Linked DNA regions of Algoriphagus sp. Y33. The protein of the gene in region 1 interacts with the protein of each later gene in a pairwise test. Links are inferred from orthologs where the notes say so. Each region holds a gene or a part of one and is shown on either strand. Other genes may lie near its edges. The genes, in order: mrdA and ID165_RS24630.

Region 1 (3,973 bases):
GGCTCATTACGTATACCTGGTAGAAAACACTCAATTGGCTGAGCTTGATTCTCTTTACAAGCAATCCGAAATAGAAAATGAATTTTAGAAACCTGATCACTTATGTCTTCTTAGTGACTTGTCTGTTTTTGGTACAGGTTTTACTGCTGAAAAACCTTGCGCTTTTTGGTGTGGCTTTCTGTTTCATTTATTTACTGGGTATTCTGAGTTTCCCCATAAACATGCGGAGCTTTCCCCTCATCCTGATCAGCTTTGGGTTAGGATTGCTTATAGATGTATTTTATGACACACTTGGACTCCACGCAGCGGCCGCGACGCTTATGGCGTTTTTGAGAACTTACTGGCTCAAAGCCATCAGCCCAAATGGCGGGTATGATGATGCGAATAACCCTACCCTCCCGGAAATGGGAATTGGCTGGTATATAAGCTATTCATTGCCTTTGGTTTTTGCCTTTTCATTGACGTTTTTCATTGCCGATCAATGGGGTACCGGAGGATTATATGGCGTACTAAACAAAAGTCTTTTCTCTTCCATATTTACAGTCATTTTGGCTATAATTGTACAACTACTGTTCTTCAAACGTAGGAGAGGAATCTGATGAACGACCAAAGGCCCGTAGTAATAATCATCTTTGTATTCTTGGTAGGTTTGGTTCTATTGACCAAGCTATTTATGATACAAGTGATGGACGACAGCTTCACAAAAAGAGCTGAGCGGAACGCCATTCAACGAGTGGTGGATCACCCCTATCGAGGACTGGTATATGACCGCAAGGGAAAACTACTCGTATACAACAATCCCATTTTTGATTTGATGATCGTGCCTAAAGAGTTTCAAGTGGGAGATACTACCCGTTTCTTGGAACTTTTTGGGATTACCAAAGAGCATTTGATCGAATCCTATCAAGCTGCCCGAAAATACTCTTACGTAAAGCCTTCTACTTTCATCAAGCAGATTTCTACCAATGATTTTGCCAGAATCCAGGATTTTCTGATCGATTACCCGGGACTCTTCATTACTACCCGGTCAGTACGTTCCTATCCCGAGCCGGTAGCTTCCCATGCTCTCGGCTACATAGGCGAGATCAGTGGCAGACAACTGGAACGCGACAGTTCTAAATATTACACACAGGGAGACTATGTGGGGCTGAGTGGAATGGAACGCTTCTATGAGGATCAGCTCCGCGGTACCAAAGGGGTAAAATATAAGATGGTCAACGTGCGTGGGGTTGACAAAGGTCCTTTCAAAGAAGGGGAATATGACACCGCATCTATAGCAGGGCGCAATATCAACTCTTCCATAGATCTGGAACTACAGAAATATGGGGAAAAGCTAATGATGGGAAAAACAGGATCAGTAGTAGCCATTGAACCAAAAACCGGGGAAATTCTATCCATGATCTCCGCTCCTTTTTATGACCCAAACAGCCTGACAGGATCTGATTTTGGCAAAAGCTATACTGCTCTAAATAAGTTGGAAACAAAGCCTTTGTTCAATCGCCCTATCATGGCTACTTATCCCCCAGGCTCTATCTTTAAAATTGTCCAAAGCCTAATAGGCCTTCAAGAAGGTATTTTGACCCCTGAGACTACCTTTGCCTGCAACAGGTCTTTGGTTGCATGCCATAATCACCCTTCACCCGTCAATCTATTTGGTGCAATCCGAAACTCCTGTAATCCGTACTATCACCAGGCTTTCCGTCAGATTATCAATCAGGAAGTATCTAGCAATACCTTCAAGGATACGGAAATTGGGCTTAACGCCTGGAGAGAGCAGGTGTTAAAATTTGGGCTTGGCTCCCCGCTAGGAGTAGATATGCCAAATGAAAAGAAAGGTTTGGTGCCAAACAGTGCCTATTATGATCATTATTATGGCAATGGCCGCTGGAAATACTCCACCATCTACTCTTTGTCAATAGGGCAGGGAGAATTATTGGTCACACCGCTTCAAATGGCTAATTTGGCTGCAATTTTTGCCAATAAAGGTTTTTACTATACTCCCCACTTGATAAGATCAATTGACGGAGACAAGAATCAAATTCCCCAAGAATACCTGACCAAGCATGAAGTAGGTGTGGATGCGCACCATTTTGACATGGTACAGGACGCTATGGTACAGGCTTTGTTTGGCACAGCCCAGCGTGCACTTATGAAGGATATTCAAATCGCAGGAAAAACCGGAACTGCACAAAATCCCCATGGAGAAGATCACTCCGTGTTTATTGCTTTTGCCCCAAAAGAAAATCCTCAAATAGCGATAGCCGTCTATGTGGAAAATGCAGGATGGGGAGGCAGAGCCGCAGCAAGTACAGCTTCTCTGATGATAGAAAAATATCTAAAGGACAGTATCTCCCGGCCTGAACTTGAGCAATACGTCATGACAGGAAATTTCATTTATTAATGCGCGAAAAGGATATCAACATAAATCGGGTGGATTGGGTCACCGTTATGATCTATTTCGCATTGGTAATGGTAGGTTGGTTTAATATCTATGCCGCAGTCTACGACGGACAAGTAGATAAAAGCATCTTCGATACCTCCATCAATTCCGGAGTCCAACTGGTATGGATAGGAACAGCAATCGCGATTATCATCGTAATCATGGCTGCGGATTACCGGCTCTTCGAAAATCTGGCTATCCCCCTATATCTGGTAATGCTGGTATTGTTGCTACTCACTCCTTTTCTGGGAAAAGAAGTAAATGGGCAGATACTCTCGATTGGCATTGGCTCTTTTCGTATCCAACCTGGGGAGTTTGCCAAATTTGCAACCGCATTGGCATTGGCCAAGTTTATGGAAAGACCAACCTTTGATCTCTCCAAAACCCAATATCAACTACAGGCATTCGGTGTGCTCTTATTGCCGATAGTATTTATCATTCTTCAGCCGGATACAGGTACTGCAATGGTGTATTTCTCCTTTTTGATCATGTTCTATCGTGAAGGTCTTCCGCAAAAATATTATGTGCTTGGTATCGGTTTAATCGCATTGGTTTTGCTCGCTTTGGGGATAGAAAACAATCTTTATCTGGCAGGAGCGATTGTGGTGATAGTCATCATCCTAATTCTGCTGGGAAAAAAGACCCCTCAGCAGATTATCGCATTCAGTCTGATAGGTATAGGGTTGATAGCATTCACCTACAGCCTTGATTATGTAGTATCCAAGCTCCCCCAGCATCAGCAAAACAGAGTTATGGTGCTGTTCAACCCTGACCTTGATCCGCTTGGCGTCGGCTGGAATGTCACTCAGTCGAAAATAGCGATTGGTTCAGGGGGACTTACAGGAAAAGGTTATTTGCAGGGCACCCAGACCAAGTTTGACTTTGTCCCAGAGCAACATACCGATTTCATCTTTTGTACTTTAGGTGAAGAATTTGGCTGGCTAGGCAGCCTAGTAGTAATTTCACTGTTTGTAGCTTTGCTTACCAGATTGGTTTTTATGGCTGAGCGCCAAAAGAATAGATTCAATAGAATATATGGTTACGGCGTGATTTCAATCCTGACATTCCACTTCATGATCAATATCGCCATGACCATTGGTCTATTCCCTGTGGTAGGGATTCCGTTGCCTTTCTTAAGTTATGGAGGTTCTTCGCTGTGGTCATTTACCATTTTGCTCTTTATCTTCATCAAAATGGACAGTGCCAGAGCGCTTCAGTTGGGTAGAATGGGTTAAGAATCCAGCAGTTTATTTAGCCAAATTTGCTTCTGTGGCTCCCTATATCTGATTGCAAACGGCGTATGAAAATGATGTGTCTTCAAGAAATTAATCTGGAGATCCCTCCATTCCAAGTCGGTAGAGATCGCATTCATATTTTTTAATTCCTCGAACAACTTCCGGCTGGTTTGGGGATAATCATCCCTGCCCAAGTAATCCAAATCAGCGTCACAAATGATCCGTTGAAGATGGGTTTGCGGTTTTTGGGGAATTCTGGTGGCCATCACCAACCCCTTTACAATCTCTATATCTTTCT
Region 2 (17,096 bases), 390 kb from region 1 along the record:
ATTCACGGCAAATCATTTCGGCCATCTGATCCATGCGTTCCAGATTGGTGCTGAAGTGAAAGTCGCAATAGTGGCAAGCCTGCCTACAAAAAGGAACGTGTATGTATATGCCCGACAAAGTGAATTGTATTATTTTGCAAATATAACCAATCCGATCCAGTCCTTTGAAAACCTTCTTTCTGGCATGCATGCTTTTATTATTTGCCGGAGGAGAAATGTGTAAAGCTCAAAATGCGTATTGGGTACGATGGTCAAGCGAGGATCCGCAACATTATGCGGATTGGGAGGCTTTTACTTCTAGGGCAGCTGGAGATACCTACCTCGATTCTATTCAAAATGTCTTTCAAAATAAAGGTTATCTTAGTCTTTATTTAAAGGAGAAAGTTTCAGTCTCTGATTCTTTACAGGTGCAAATCATTCTCGGAGAGAAATATTTCTGGGAATCAGTTGCTCAGGGAAATGTTCCTGAGGAATTATATGGGGATATTGATACGCTAACCCGTGAGTATGCTTCTGCCTTCAGGTGGATGCAGGATGTAGTCAGAGAAGCAGAGAATATCGGCTATCCTTTTGCCCGGATAAAACTTGATAGCATGCAGAGAAATGGGAATGCGCTTTCTGCTGTTTTTGCATACGATGCCGGACCGCTCATACTTTGGGATAGCTTGGAAGTAGTAGGAAGCGCCAAAACAAGGGGAGGATATATACAGAATATAACCGGAATTAGACCCGGTCAGCCTTTTTCCCAAAAGCAATTGGATGAGGCAAATCAAGTGCTTAGCCGTTCTCCTTATTTTGTACTTACCCGTCCGGCCGAAGTTAATTTCCAGATCAAAAAAGCCCGGCCCATATTTACTTTGCGTGATAGAAATACCAATGTGCTGGATGGGATAATTGGATTGCTGCCCAATGCAAATAAACCGGGTAAAATGCTTATTACAGGACTGTTGGATTTGGAACTGTACCATTTGGGAGGTAAGGGGAGAGATGTGACGTTGCATTGGCAGCGTCTGAACGTAAAGACACAGTCGCTGGACATATCGGCTAAGGAATCGTTTTTGTTCAATTCTCCACTGGATGTCCGGTTGGGGTTTAATTTGCTGAAGCAAGATTCTGCTTTTTTGAACAGGTACTTAAGTTTGGATTTTGGCTATCATCTGAGCACAAAAAGCTACCTGCGTTTTTTCACCGGAAGACAATCCAGTGCTGTCCTCAATACGGAGGTTTTTCGTGATGTGGACGAGCTTCCTGATATAGCAGATTTTCGATGGAATCAGTATGGGGTAGGTTGGATTTGGGATAAACTGGATTCTCCCTATTTTCCAAGACGGGGTTTTTTGCTCAGCGGTGAATTTGCTTTGGGAAATAAGAAGATTCTGGAAAACACTGGATTTCCAAGGAAGGTGTATGCGGAGTTGGAATTGAACAGTCCACAGTATCTGGGAAAGGGTGAAGTAGAGAAGCATGTTTTCATCAAAAAAAACTGGGGAGTATGGATGAAGGCAAGCGGGGGATTCACCCAAAATCAAAATTTGCTCTTGAATGATTTATTTAGATTGGGAGGATTGAAGAGTATTAGAGGCTTCAATGAAAACTTCTTTTTTGCACGATCTTATGGCTACATGAATATGGAGCAGCGGCTTTTTTTTGGGGAAAACTCATTTCTTATGGTTTTTGCTGACTTTGGGATTCTGGAAAACCCGTACTTTGCGCCTGCGCCGGACAAACCTATCTCTTTTGGTGCCGGTATCAATCTTGATACCGGCACCGGTGTCTTTCGATTTATTTACGGAGTCGGAAAATCTAATTTGCAACCTTTACAATTCTCCTATTCTAGGATACATTTTGGCTATTTAGCCAGATTTTGAGTATGAAAAAATTGATCAACAAGTCAATAATTATCCTGTCATTATTTGTACTGACCGGGCACTATGCGTTTTCACAGGTTTTGGAAGATTACAATACAAAATGGGAAGAAGGAGAGCGTGAGACTTGGTTTAGTTCTAACGATAGATTGATGGTGGATCTGGATTTGGAGACTTTTCCATTGGCCCATTTTTCTTTTGAGTTTCCGGATCATTCCGTGGTTTTTGTGGGAGAGAAACTTTGGTTTTTCACGGATCAGGATACTGCATTCACAGCCCAGGTGAGAGAGTTCAGAGAAGAATTTTCGGCGGATAAGGTAAATCTTACAGTTTTCAAAAACGGAATTTCTTCAGAGCAGGCAAGTGTAAAGAAAATCTTAAAATTCCAGGATACTAATTCCGGCGCAGGAGATAGGGTGTTTTTCTCTAAAAGCAGGAATTTTGACAGGCAGAACATCCGTGATTTTTTTGGTGTTGGACTGCTGATTTCGTTATTGTTGATAACACTTTACAAATTGGCTTATCCTTTTATTTTTGAGATAATGATCAAACCCATTTCATTGTTGAATGCGGAAGATTTTTCTGAGAGTGGGAGCTTGCAGAAGTTCTTTTCCATAGATATTTTGTTTTACGTGTTTTTAGTGAATATGCTGTTGTCTTTGGCGATGGTGACCGGGCTTGTTGTGTTCCGTCAAGAATGGTTCGAGGCAAGACTAGAACTGAGCTTTGCTGTACTGATTTCGCTATGGATAGGGGGAGCTTTTCTTCTTTTATTACTTACTATTCTCAAATTTACAGCTATAAAAGCATTGTCATTTTTGTTTGATTTGGGGAAATTGGAATTTCCTCATTTCTTTTATTTGCTTCGTTTGGTGGCTATTACAACTATTGGATTGATAGTGGTCAGTGCTTTTTTTTTATTAAATCAATTTTCAGCTATCAAGACAGCTCTAGAGCTTTCGTTCACGGGCTTTTTCTGGATGTATATTTCAGGTATCCTTGGGTTGTTCCTAATTATGGTGAATAAACTTGGCTTTAAGAAATATCATTTATTTACTTACCTTTGCATCGCAGAATTAGTGCCCTTTTTAATCTTGGCCAAATTGGTGATTGATTTGGGCCATTAATTCCGGAAATCATCAAAAGGAATAATAGAAGCATGAGCGCAGTTACCAAAGACAGGTTTAGACCAGTAAAAAGTATTCTAGTATCTCAACCAGCCCCGGCGGGTGCAAATTCTCCCTATGTACAGCTGGCAGAGAAATATAACCTGAAGATTGACTTTCGTCAGTTTATTAAGGTTGAGCCTGTGGTTCCCAAGGAATTCCGTAAGCAGAAGATTGATATTCTGAAGCATACAGCGGTGATATTCACAAGCCGAAATGCGATAGATCATTTCTTTGCTATCTGTAAGGACTTCAAAATCGAGATGCCTGCGGACATGAAATATTTCTGTATTTCTGACCAAACGGCACATTATCTCCAAAAATATATAGTAATCCGTAAGCGGAAATTATTCGTAGGTCAGAAGACGGCGCAGGACTTATTCGATTATTTCAAAAAGCATAAATCGGAGAAGTATTTATTTCCTTGTTCGGACATTCGGAAAGATGATATCCCGGAATACATGGAGAAGAATGGGATTGCATTTACAGAAGCTATTATTTACCATACATTGGAAGCAGATTTATCTGATTTGGCTGATGTGAAATATGATATTTTAGCTTTTTTCAGTCCATCCGGAATAAAATCCCTTAAGATCAATTTTCCTGATTTTGAACAGGGCAATACGAGGATTGCTGCTTTTGGACCGACCACAGCACAAGCGGTTAGAGATGTGGATTTGATTTTGGATATTGAAGCTCCTATGCCAAATGCCCCAAGTATGACGGGCGCATTGGAACTTTACATTAAAAAGGTGAATAATTTGTAAAACTATAGAATCTAAATCTGTGGTTTTTCAGTTTAAATTCCTACAATAGTTGTTACATTGGACTAAACCACTATACGATGATTCAAGAAGGCCATTCGAAATACTTTTTGAGATATTTCACTCTCTTGTTACTCTTTTTTGAGATTTCTTCGGTGATGGCCCAGCAGGATCCTCAATTTACCCAATACATGTATAATGGCATGTATTATAATCCCGCTTTTGCGGGTAAAGAAGGTGGGTTTAGGTTCTCGGCCCTTCACCGGTCACAGTGGTTGAATTATACTACAAATTCCGGACAGGGAGGAGCGCCTACTACACAATTGATTACAGCCCAAGGAAGAGTGGAGGGAAAGAATATCGGATACGGGCTTACGCTTGTCAATGATCAAATAGGCGCAACGGGGAATTTGGAAATCAATCTGCAGGGAGCCTATCACAAAAAACTCAACAGATCTACATTGAGCTTTGGTGCGTATATAGGGATGTATTCAAGTTCAATAGATTATGGAGAGCTTATAGTGGTGAATCCTGAACCAAATCTTCCGAATTCGGGGAACGAAAGCCAGATTAATTTCAACGTAGGAGCAGGACTTCTATTGGATACACGCGATTACTATATTGGTTTGAGCAGTAGGCATATCAATGAGCCGAACTTCGATTTTGGGGATGGTTCTTATGCAAATCAGTTGAAAAACCATTCGTACTTGTTGTTGGGATATAGATTTAGACCGGTAGGCCCGCTTGCTATTGAGCCTAGTCTACTTTTAAAAACAGTCTCTTTCAATAATTTTTCTTATGAAGTGAGCGTTATTGCTACGCACCAAAATAAGATTAGTGGGGGGATTGGATTTAGAGGTGAGGAATCGGTTTCTTTTATTCTTGGCTACAGTCTTTTAAGAGACAACTCGCTCAAATTGGGCTATGCATTTGACTTAGTCGTTGGTGGCTTGGAAGCCAAATCGCCCACAAGTCATGAGCTGATGCTTCGCTATGCTTTGTCCGATGTAGGCAGAGAAGTGCAGCGTGTAATCCAAAGAACTCCTAGGTTCAGATTTTGAAATTGTCTGAAATAGTGGATTTTGTATTGGATGAGTTTTAACTACAGATTATCATTGTCCCATATTTTGGCAGGTTATTTGCATTATTGTGCCAAATTCAGCTAAATTTCGAATCTTGAAGATACTTTACACAGCGTAATTATTTGATGCACGAAAAAACGTCATTTATGTATAGAAAAATTAATGTTCGCTTAATGCCCATAACCTTAGGTTTGGCACTGGTGACACTTTTGCCGGGTTGCGGCCTTTTTGGAAAGAAAGGAGCAGCAAGCGAAAAGTTGAACAGAAGAGGAGAGGTGACGGGAGTTCCTAAGCGAACTAACTGGCAGCAGAACCTACCTTACGATATGGTTCCCGTTAAGGCTGGAACTTTTTGGATGGGACAAGCTGATGAAGATATTGCTTACACGCAATCCGCACTCAACAAACAGATTACCATTTCAGAATTTTTTATGGACAAGTACGAAGTGTCCAATAATAAGTACCGCCAATTTTTGGAAGCTGTGAAAAGTGGGACTTATGAGACGGGTACACCTACCACATTGAAAGATCCTCCCCAGTTGAATTACGAAGAACTTAAACCTGACACTACTGTTTGGTCGACGAGTTTTGCCTATCACTACGGAGATCCATTGATGGAGTTTTACTTTGATCATCCCGCTTTTGATAATTACCCTGTAGTTGGGGTTTCTTGGGATCAGGCAAAGAAATACTGTGAATGGAAAACCTATCACATGAGAGCAAATGACGAAAGTGATTTTGACGGTCCGGCATTTCAGCTTCCCTCTGAAGCAGAATGGGAGTATGCGGCCAAAGGAGGGAAAGACGTAGCCAAGTATCCTTGGGGTGGCCCTTACTTAAAGAACAAGAGAGGTTGCTTGATGGCTAACTTCAAACCGGGACGCGGTAATTATATAGATGATGGCTTTGCTTACACTGCTCCTGTGGATGTATTTGCTCCAAATGGTTATGGACTATACAACATGTCCGGGAATGTAGCCGAATGGGTTCTGGATGCTTATGCTACTACGTCAAGTACGATCATGTGGGATTTGAACCCGGTGTATGATGATCCTAATGAGCCTAGAAAAGTTGTAAGAGGCGGAAGTTGGAAAGATATCGCCCATTATCTGGAAACGAGTACAAGAACCTATGAATACGAGGATGTAGCTCAGGCACACATTGGATTCAGAACAAAAATGACATTTATTGGCCGTTCTGGCGCAATGGATATAAAAAGCTCTACACGAAGAAGAAGATAACCTTTATCCTATAACAAAAACAACTACCTAACAACTTATTACTTCATTTCACATGGCTAGTAACAGCAACTCATTTTCAGCAAAATTTTATTCCAGCATAATGCCAAAAATTTATGGTATTGGTGCAGCAGTGGTTATTCTTGGTGCTATGTTTAAAATTTTGGATTTACCATTCGCCAACTGGATGATTGGTATTGGACTTAGTACTGAGGCATTTATATTTTTCCTTTCAGCATTTGAGCCACAACATCAAGATGTAGATTGGTCGAAGGTTTATCCAGAACTGGCAGGTGATGCACCTGCTGCTCCAAAGGCGCAAAGAGTAGTGACAAGTGGTGGAGATCAAATCACCCAGAAATTGGACGAGATGCTTGCAAATGCGAAGGTAGGGCCTGAATTGATAGAAAGCTTGGGTAAAGGAATGCAGAATCTTGCTGTTTCTGCTGAGAAAATGGGCAATCTGTCCGATGCTGCTGTGGCAACCAATGAATACGCTACCAATGTGAAATCTGCCGCCAAAACGTTGGTAGACATGAACGCTTCATACAGCAAAACCGCAGCTGCTCTTACAGAAATGTCTTCTGCATCCCAGGATGCCAAAGCATATCATACACAGGTGGTGACCGTCACTAAAAATCTTTCCGCTTTGAATTCTGTCTATGAAATGGAACTTCAAGATGCGAATAGTCATGTGAAAACATTGAACAAATTCTATGCGAACATGACTGCAGCAATGGAAGGCCTTACCGAAGCCGGTAAAGAGACACAAGCATTTAAAACTGAATTATCAAAATTGAATCAGAACGTTAGTTCATTGAATAAAATCTATGGTGGAATGCTATCCGCTATGAAAGGTTAATTTCTCTTCAATTCATTTACAATCCATTAAAACTTAACAATGGCAGGAGCTAAAGAGACACCTAGACAGCGGATGATTGGTATGATGTACCTGGTTTTGACGGCCTTATTGGCCCTCCAGGTAAGCAACCAAATCCTCCAGAAATTTGTGTTGATTAATGATGGGATGGAGAGAACTTCCAGAAATTTCATCAATAAGAACCAAAAGACTGTTGAATCTATCGCCTATACGGTAGATCAACAAGGAAACAAGGAAGTGGATGTGCCAAAAGTGAACGCTGCTAATCAAATTAGAGAGGCTACTAAAGAGACGTTCGATTATTTGGAGCAACTTAAGCAGGATTTGATTACGCAATCCAATGCAAAAAATGACGAAGGTAACTTCGTGAATGCGCAGCTTAAAAACACGGAAATTACAGGTAACCTTTTTGCCAATAATGGTAAAGGGGAGGAAATGAAGACGAGGCTCAATGCTTATCCCGCTAGAGTATCTGAAATATTGACTTCGGTAGGACTTTCTGATTTGAAGTTTGATGATATAGCCAAAGACGCAGCAGATATAGAGCTTTTTGCCAACGATAGAGAAGCTAGAAACAAAGATTTCGTTGCGCTAAACTTTGTCAAGTCTCCGGTGGGTGCAGTGATAGCCTTGATATCTCAGTACCAAAATGAGGTCTTGAACATAGAAAGCGAATCTCTGACTGCTGTACAGAATACCATAGGTTCGTTCTTCTTCAAGGCGGATGTAACCGAGGCTAGAATAGCGGCGTTATCCAATGTAGTAGCTGCGGGTACGAAGTTCGAAGCGGATATGTTTATTGCTTCCAGCTCTACTTCGTCAATTCCTACTATGACTGTCGACGGCCGTTCGGTGCCGGTTGATGCCAGCGGTTTTGGTAAGATTGAGTTCCCGGTGACTCCTGCAAGTGAGTACGATGACCGGGGCTTGGCCAGAAGAGTAATCAAAGGAGAGATAGTTACCAATGTTGGAGGTGAGGATAAAGTACTTCCGGTAGAATATGAATATTTTGTTGCCCAACCTGTTATAAAGGTTTCTTCCGAAGTGGTTCAGCAGCTTTATGCTGATTGTGCCAATGAGCTTTTGATTGAAGTACCTGCTTTGGGCAATACCTATTCTCCTGAGTTCGCCGTGAGCAATGGACAGTCCATCAAAGGAAGTAAGCCAGGGCAGTTGACGGTGATTCCAGGGGCATCAGGAAAAGTAAATATTGGTGTGAGCAGTGGAGGAAATAAAATCGGTGCAGTTGATTATGATATCAAACCGGTACCGACTCCTTCCCTAGTTCCTGTTACAGCCAATGGATCAGAGCTTGATCTCAGTCAAGCTCAAGCCATCAGTTCATTGATGAGTCTTAAGTTACTGGCTAAGGCAGAGCCAACCTTTGCAAGGACTATGGCTAAAGATGCTAATTTTGAAGTAACGGGAGGTGAAATGAGATTGCTGAGAAATGAAGTGCCAAGGCAGACAGTTCAGATCTCAAGTGGTAATAGTTTAGCAATGAGGTCGTTATTAGAAAGTGCCAGAGCAGGTGATGTTGTCGTTTTCGAAATCAGGCAAGTAACCAGAACAAACTTCAGAGGAAATAAAATTCCTTCAGAATTAAGACAAGTTGTTCCTATTCGCGTTAAGTAAAACGTAATTAGGGATCAAGATAAACGAATGATTATGAAAAAGTTTCTTCCAAAATTAATCTTGTCCCTGCTTGTAGCAGCAGGCATTGCGCCGCTTACGAGTGAGGCGCAAATTGCCCCTACAAGCGTAAGTCCTTCGGGATATGGAGATCGTCAGTTCAAGATGGATACTATCTACTCTGCCAAAAGAATCAGGGAAGATGATAAAATGTATCAAGTCGGTGTATGGCGAAGAATTGACCTTCGTGAAAAGTACAATAGGTCACTGTATGGATCCGGGGATACCAAATCAAATGGAATTGTAAATCAAATTTATAAGGCAATCGTTGAGGAGAATGCACTGGAAGTGTTTGGTGATGAGGAATTCACGCAGCCACTTTCTATTGCAGAGTTTCAGGATAATTTCTGGTTGAATGCTACCGGAGACAGCATCTTCTCCAAGCAGTTGTATTACCTCGACTTCAAAGAGGATTTTGTTTTCGACAAGCATCATTCAGATATGGTATTTGATATTAAATATCTTGAGTTAGTTATGCCTTCTGAAACCAATTCCAATGCAGGACAGAAAACCATTGGCTTTATCCGGTACAAAGATTTCTATGAGTATTTCAAAGATCATCCTGAAGCAAGATGGCTTAACTTCCAAAACGAATCAAAAAGTTTGACTTATGATGAGGCTTTCGAAACTAGGTTGTTTAGATCTGTAGTGAGAAAATTCACCAATTCGGAAGAGGCGCTGATTGCTGATCTTGTAGCTCTTGACCATCCCAATCCTGAGATGCAAGCTTACATAGATGCGTTGGCATTTGAGTATAAGTTGTTGGAATACGAAAATTCCCTTTGGGAGTGGTAAGATAAAGGGGCTTTTTTAAGCCCCTTTATTTTTTTCTTTCCAAGCTGTCAACGCCCTTGCCCGACTGGCACCGATTACCCTTGCAATTTCCTCTTCACTGGCCTCACTTATTTTCTTAACTGATTTGAAGTGGCTCAATAAGTTGTCCGCAGTGCTTTTACCAATTCCCGGAATAGCGGTCAGTTGAGTGCCGAAAGCATTTTTACTCCTTGTGCTTCTGTGGAATGTGATGGCAAATCTGTGCGCTTCATCACGGATTCGTTGCAATAGTCTTAGGCTTTCGGATTTTTTGTCGATATGAATAGGGTAGGAATCTCCCGGAAAATAGATTTCTTCAAGCCGTTTGGCAATTCCGATAATTGGCATCTGACCATATACCCCCAGTTCCTTTAGTGCTTCCACGGCTGAGGATAGTTGCCCTTTACCACCGTCAATTACGATCAACTTTGGCATTGGCTTACTTTCTTCCTGCAAGCGCTTGTATCGTCTGCTTACCACCTCTTTCATGCTGGCAAAGTCATCGGGTCCCACCACTGTTTTGATATGGTATTTTCGATATTCTTTTACAGCTGGTTTGCCATTGAGAAAACAGACCATGCTGGCTACCGGGTTTGTACCCTGAATATTTGAGTTATCGAAGCATTCAATGTGGTCGGGGATTTCCGGTAGACTCAGATCTTGTTGGAGCTGCCTGATGACACGGTCTTTTTTATCCTGATTAAGACCAAGCAACAGTGCTTTTTCTTTTTTATAGTACAGAGCATTCTTTAGCGAGAGTTCAATTAGCTTTTTCTTGTCTCCGATTTTAGGCATAAATACATTCAGGCCTTCAATAGGTTCTGTCAATTCTATGTTTAGCAAGACCTCATCGGCGTCACTCTGAAATTGATCTTGAAGCCGGATTAAAGCTGTTAAAAGCAACTGTTCATCTGATTCATCTAGTTTTTTCTTAAGTTCTACATTCTTGGATGTAATTAAAGCACCATTTTTTACCCGCATGAAATTCACATATGCACTTTTCTCGTCGGAGACAATCGTGCAGACGTCAAGGTTATTAATGGAAGGACTGGCTACAAGGGATTTTGCTTGGTAGTTCTCCAGTGACTCCAACTTTTCTTTCATGAGCTGTGCCTTTTCGAATTGCAAGTTCTCCGCATGGTGCTGCATTTCCTGTTTGAAGTATGTCTTTGCGATTCCCAGATTTCCCTTTAAGACATGCTTCACCTGCTCTAGCTCTCTTTGGTAATCTACCTCTTTTTGAAGCCCCACGCATGGACCTTGACAGTTGCCAATGTGATATTCCAAGCATACTTTATATTTCCCTTCCGCTACCTTGTAGGGTGACAGATCCAGCTTGCAGGTACGGATAGTAAATAAATTGCGTATCAGATCAAGCACCGTATTCATGGCCTTCACGCTTGCAAAAGGACCATAGTAAGTGCCTTTTCTTGGAATCATTTTCCTGGTGGGGAAAAGTCTGGGGAAATTCTCTTTAGTCAGCAGCAGATAAGGGTAGGTCTTATCATCACGCAGAAGAATGTTATATTTCGGGTGAGTTTTTTTTATAAGATTATTTTCAAGCAACAGCGCATCAAATTCACTGTTAACCAGGGTGATTTCTATTCTTCTTATCTCTTTGACCATTTTTCTGGTCTTGAGGTTCACTCCTGTGTTTTTGTTAAAATAGCTGCTAACTCTCTTCTTGAGGCTTTTGGCTTTGCCCACATAGATTAGTTCATTTTCCTCATTGAAATACTTATATACTCCGGGCTGATCGGGGAGTGTCAAATGCTCAGCAGGTAAAAAGGAGGATGAGTGCATGGCCTAAAATTAAAAAAACAGCCTTGGATTAAGACTGTTTTTTTAAGAGGATTTGTGTTTTTTCTAGAAATCGTTTTTCTGCGTATCGTAATCAAAATCCGCAAATCGCTGGCTTTCTTTTTCGTATACATCACAGTCTATCTCTATGCTTAGTGGTCGTTCAGGCCTAGGGAAAGGTCCTTTGGTATAGCCTAAGCTTTTATCTTCATATACTTTTGTCATATAATTCACCCATATAGGTCTGGCCGTTCTCCCGCCTTGTCCCGCTATCCAACTTCTAAAGTGAATGGCACGGTCGTCGCCGCCTACCCAAGTCCCACTCACAAGGTCTTTGCTGATACCCATATACCAGCCGTCGGATGCATTTTGGGTAGTTCCTGTCTTTCCTCCCAGTTCATTGCCTTCCCGTAGTGAATAGGGCACTCCTTGGCTTGTTCCGCCTCCTTCTTCAAAACCACCCCTTAGCATGTAGGTCATTAAGTACGCATGCTCTTCACTCATAGCGGGTCTCTTTTTGGGAGTGAATTGCTGGATTACATTTCCATTTTTGTCTTCAATCCTATCTATATAGAACGGTGTGGTATGCTCACCTTTGTTGACGAATGTCCCAAAAGCTCCTACCATCTCGAAAATAGATACATCGTTTACCCCCAGAGCCAATGACGGCACTTCCTCCAGATCACTGGTGATACCTAATCTTCTTGCAGTTTCGGCCACAATTTTTGGACTAAGTTTTTTCATCATATAGGCAGTGATGGAATTGACCGACTGTGCCATAGCTTTCCGGATAGTCATTTTCTGATAGGTAAACTTTCCATCAGCGTTGGAAGGACTCCAGGTAGGTTGTCCGGGAATGTATACTTCAACAGGTTGATCAATTACACTATAGCAGGGGCTGTAGCCATTTTCAATAGCAGCTGCATACACGAAAGGCTTAAATGTGGAGCCGGGTTGCCTTTTGCCTCTCAATACGTGGTCAAATTTAAAGTACTTGTGATCCAGTCCACCAACCCAGGCTTTGATCTGACCTGTGTGGGGATCCATACTCATGAATCCTGCCTGAAGCATTTTTTTGTAATATCTGAGCGAGTCCATAGAGCTCATAAGTGTATCCAATTCGCCATTTTCCCATGAGAATACCTTCATTCTTTTCTTCTCATTCAGCTTAAGATTGATAGAGTCTGTATCGTTGCCATAACGTACTTTAAGCAGCCGATAAGCTTCTGTCCGTTTCACGGCGTCCTCAATGAAATTGGGGATTACGCGGAAGCTCCCATCTATCCAAGGATCTCTAGTACCCATCTCTTTGTAAAAAGCCGCTTGCAGGGTTTTCATGTGATCTGATACTGCCTCTTCAGCATAGCGTTGCATTCTACTGTCAATGGTAGCATATACCCTTAAGCCATCCCCGTAGAGATCATATGCGCTACCGTCGGATTTCAGGTTTTCTTTGGTCCATTTGATCAGGTCCGCCTTTACTATTTCACGGAAATAGGTGGCTAGTCCTTTATTTTGATTGGCCACACTGTAGTTCAGTTCGATGGGCAACACAGATAAAGAGTCAAACTCATCTCTACTTAGGTAGTCATTTCTCATCATCTGAGCGAGGACGGTATTTCTTCTTCTCAATGAATTATCCGGATTGTATACCGGACTATAGTAAGATGGTGCTTTAAAAAGGCCTACTAATACCGCTGATTCCTGAATGGTTAGTTCGGAAGGTTTTTTATTGAAAAAGGTTTTGGCTGCGGTTTTAATTCCAAATGCATTGGATCCAAAATCAGAGGTATTAAGGTAAAGTGTAAGAATCTCATTTTTGGTGTACGCTTTTTCCAATTGAGTGGCTACAATCCACTCTTTAGTTTTTATAATAAGCATGCGAAGACCCGGCACCTTACTGAGCAGCCCATTGCTGGCATCAGTCCTTGTTTTAAAGAGATTTTTGGCTGTTTGTTGGCTTAGAGTAGATCCGCCGCCCGCATTTTGTCCCAAAAGGAGAGACTTGAACAATACCCGCATCATGGCTTTCATGTCTATACCCGAATGCTCTTCAAAACGTACATCCTCAGTGGCAATAAGTGCTTTGACCAAGTTAGGCGATAGCTCTTCATACTTCACAGGACTTCTGTTTTCCCGGAAGTATTGCCCCAAAAGTACTCCGTCAGTAGAATACAGTTCGGATGCGATTTCCGAATCGGGATTTTCCAAGGCTTTGAAGTCAGGAAGAGTTCCAAACAGCCCCAGGAAATTGATGCTAATCATCCAAACGAAAAGAATGAAACCTAAAAACCCTGCTATAAAGGCAATCCAAAGAAATTTGATTGTCTTGGCTACCCAGGTGGAAGTTTGGGGTTCTGTTTTGTTACTCATAGTTTACTTATAAGTGGACTTAAAGAAAGTCCTGTATTCTTCTAAATTTTTACTTTTATTCAGGGTCTGAAAGTTCTCGATTGAAATCACAAAGGAGTTGGATTTTATCTTATCAGATAGGTCTTGGGATATAAATTCTTTTTGAAACTTACTGTAATATTCTTTTGCCTTCTCTGCATCCGAAAAAGGACTAATGATGAATATTGCATTGTCCTTGTTCATGTTCATATTTCCTGTTCTCAGCCTTGCTTTGGGGAAATTCCGGGAATGAAAACTCTCTAAATCCGCCAAAAGACTTTTAGCAGATTCAACCTGTCCCTGATCCATTGCAATCACAAAGATATGTGTTGAAGTTTCACTGTACTTATACGGGGACTCTGTCAACATCTCCTTATCCCCATTTTCTTCCAAATCTGAGCTTTCAACCTTCACGGAATCTGATTCTTCGATTTCTTTGGGATTCAGTTCTGACAGTTCTGACAGAGATAGCATTGGTTTTAGCATATTCCTTGCCAATTCTTTGAGATTGGCATCTTGAGTATTCTGAATATAATTTTCCAGTCGTTCTCTATACCTGACGCGGCTATCAGTTTTGCCGGTGACCATAATATCAAGTAGTAATAACCGTTCAGTATTTCGTGTAAGGGGGTACTCTTCCAAAGCAGATTTTATAATGCTTTTACTGGCCTGATATTGTCCGTCATAAAAGGCGTTATAGGCCTGTTCATACTTTTTGGAAGATTCTACATAGGCAAGATTACCTGATGCAGCATCGGGGTTGTTTACAGAAAATGTATACTGGGATTCAGGGAATTCGCTGTTGAGACGGCTAATATATTGCCGGGAATTGCCTCCAAGATCTTTTTGTCCTAAATACAATAAATAATATGCTTCGGGCTTTCTGGAAGAATTGGGATAGTCCCGAACCAAGGTTTCCAGGTTTTCAATACTTTGTTTAGTTTCTTTTAGCTCAAAGTATAAGAGTTTGCCTAATTCAAAATATGATTCCTCCAGTTCAAGATTTAGACTTTCTATTTGTTCTGGGGAGTTAGGTATCCCAGCTAATAGATCATCTAATGAGGGCAATTGGCTTACAAGACTTTCACCTTCTATAGCCGTCGAATCATTTTCAGAAGATTCTGTAAGGGTAGGAGGGGTACTTTGCAAGCTTACGGCGCTTCTCCTCCAATTGTCCTGCAAAGGTCTATTTCCCCAAGTTCTTCTGAAATCTATCGCTCCCTGCTGCATAGCCAAGTTATTGTCGAAGTAAAATGACGAACCGGTTCCCCTGTCGCTGAAAGCTAATAGATTGTCAAAAATACTTGTGCTTTGTGGTTTCTGAAGTGCTTTAGCCTCACTTATAAGGCGTTCTTCTTCGGATTTGATATAGTTTTCTGCGACCAATTTTTGCTCGTGAGGAGTCAGTTTGGCCAACTTCAACAAGCTGTCATTGCCTTGTATCCGTTCGAAATGGAATACATATTGATCTAGAGATTCTTTCTGATTGGTGATTTCGAGAGCTACGGGATCGTTTTCCTTAATGTGGGTGAGTGCAGAATCCAGGTAGTATTTGGTGGCCCGATAATCTTTGAATTCGGCCAGATTTATTTCTGCGAGCTTCTGATAGATATAACCTTTCACTCTGGGGTTGCTTCCCGGCTCCTTTGCTGCTTGGTGAAGCAAGTCAAGTGTGAGTTTGGTGTCTCCTTGTTTTTCCTCAAAAAGAGCCCGCTCGTAGATTACTACATCCTTTAAATCTCTGTTTTTGGGATCTTCATAGAGATCGTCATAATACTTTCTAACCTTTCTAAGATCCTTAGAAGCATTTAACTCTGCTACTTGCTGGGCATATAGTTGGGCATAGAAGCTTCGTTCATAGGGAGGATTTCCTGCTAGGGATTTTTCATAATACCCATAAGCCAGCGCATCGAAGCCTTCCCGCTGATAGCGTTGGGCTAAGATGAAGTTGATTCTAGACTCTTCTTTTTTGTTTTGGGAATATTCTATTGCCTTGTCCAATGCGCCGATAACCCCACTTTTGTCCCCTCTTTTTTCGTAATAGTAGGCTAGGGCCCTGTAGAGATCGTATCGGTTTTTTTCCGAAATCCCTTTTTCTTTTGAGAGGTAATCAATGGTGAAGTTCGCATTTTCGAATTCTCCCTGATCTACATAGAGGCGAAGCAAGGTGATCAATGTTTGATGTCTTAGATCGGAATCTTTGGAATTTACATTGACATACTTGAAGGTGTTCTGTGCATCGTCAAATTGCGACTGGTAATAATCCAACTTGCCAAGAATGTAGTAACTGTCATCTACCCAGCTACTGATTCTGTGCCACTCGATCGCTTTGGAAGCCAGTTCTCGTGAAGATTGAAGTTTTTCGGAATTCGCCTGGATGGTGGCAGAATCGAATGGAATAAAGACAGGTAGTATCTGGGTATAGTCTTCTTTGTAATTCTGAAAAACTTCACTTTCAACCTCTTTCAGTTTTACGTCAGCGAGATAATAAGCATTATAATGTGCAGTTACATTGTGGAATGTCCTGTTAACAAAGGTGTTGCGCTCAGAAGAGCACGCCCCCGTAAAAAATAAAATGACTAATACTAGTCCGGAAATTTTCCTCATGAGTTGTTTGGCCCAATTCAGGGAGCAAAATAGGATTTTTGGTTTACTTAGTGAACGAATTTGACGTTCTATTATTTGTGAAGTGAGAAGTGATTGTTTTGAGATCATGGATTATCAGTAACTTGAATCGTCCACATCATTCCCCATGAACCAAGAACCCAAAGAGAACAAGTCAAAAAGTACCCCAGTATATGTCAAATATATTGGGCTTTCTTTTCAGTTATTTGGGGTAATCGGTGCAGGGACTTGGCTTGGCTGGTGGCTACAGCAGAAAAGTGACATGAAATTCCCCGTGTGGTTGCTTCTTTTTTGTTTTCTCTCCATTGGGATAGCATTTTATCAGTTATGGCTTTCGATTCGATCGGATAGGTAGCCTACAAAAGAAAATTTGGAATAGATTTGTTGAAAAATTAATTTCCATGACATTGAAAACCAATTATCATTTAAAATTTTTCCTGCTGACAGGAATGGTTTGTTTACTGATAGCTCTACTTGATTGGTTGTTGCCTTCTACTATCCATGAAGATATCTGGAAAATTCTGACATTTTTGGCTGTAACCTCCTATTTAGTAGGCGTTACGAGTATTTGGCTGCTAAAAGGTTCTACGGAAAACCTACTTCAGATAAAGATGCTGGGTATGGTAATAAGGATAATTGCCTCCCTATCCTTCATAGGAATCATGGTTTTTATAGGCGCAGAGAATATTCTTTTGTTTGTAGTGAATTTCTTTATTCTTTTTTTGTTCTATCTGGTTTTTGATATCTACACCTTTCTGGCTAACTTGCGCCCGATTTCGA

What was found.
Region 2: the proteins of mrdA (region 1) and ID165_RS24630 interact in binary tests that used the Escherichia coli proteins (3 or more experiments, as listed by UniProt). The link is inferred for Algoriphagus sp. Y33 from one-to-one orthologs.

Annotation. Positions count from the first base shown.
Region 1 is NZ_CP061947.1:5,588,216-5,592,188, reverse strand. Bases 1-2,999 are described here. They hold mrdA (penicillin-binding protein 2), read left to right. Parts: upstream 1-598; coding sequence 599-2,401; downstream 2,402-2,999. Other genes in these bases: rodA (rod shape-determining protein RodA), read left to right, coding at 2,401-2,999; ID165_RS22965 (rod shape-determining protein MreD), read left to right, coding at 78-599; mreC (rod shape-determining protein MreC), read left to right, coding at 1-88. In the rest of the region: more of rodA, read left to right, coding at 3,000-3,675; ID165_RS22950 (HD domain-containing protein), read right to left, coding at 3,672-3,973. UniProt on the Escherichia coli protein: Catalyzes cross-linking of the peptidoglycan cell wall. Responsible for the determination of the rod shape of the cell. Is probably required for lateral peptidoglycan synthesis and maintenance of the correct diameter during lateral and centripetal growth.
Region 2 is NZ_CP061947.1:5,964,111-5,981,206, forward strand. What follows is about bases 11,021-14,030. They hold ID165_RS24630 (penicillin-binding protein 1A), read right to left. Parts: upstream 13,674-14,030; coding sequence 11,367-13,673; downstream 11,021-11,366. Other genes in these bases: uvrC (excinuclease ABC subunit UvrC), read right to left, coding at 11,021-11,303; ID165_RS24635 (gliding motility protein), read right to left, coding at 13,677-14,030. Outside these bases: radical SAM family heme chaperone HemW, read right to left, coding at 1-190; ID165_RS24585 (BamA/TamA family outer membrane protein), read left to right, coding at 189-1,868; ID165_RS24590 (DUF4271 domain-containing protein), read left to right, coding at 1,871-2,992; ID165_RS24595 (uroporphyrinogen-III synthase), read left to right, coding at 3,025-3,798; ID165_RS24600 (type IX secretion system membrane protein PorP/SprF), read left to right, coding at 3,876-4,856; gliding motility lipoprotein GldK, read left to right, coding at 5,024-6,118; gliding motility protein GldL, read left to right, coding at 6,219-6,977; gliding motility protein GldM, read left to right, coding at 7,017-8,630; gliding motility protein GldN, read left to right, coding at 8,664-9,482; more of uvrC, read right to left, coding at 9,498-11,020; more of ID165_RS24635, read right to left, coding at 14,031-16,298; ID165_RS24640 (AtpZ/AtpI family protein), read left to right, coding at 16,444-16,671; ID165_RS24645 (hypothetical protein), read left to right, coding at 16,718-17,096. UniProt on the Escherichia coli protein: Cell wall formation. Synthesis of cross-linked peptidoglycan from the lipid intermediates.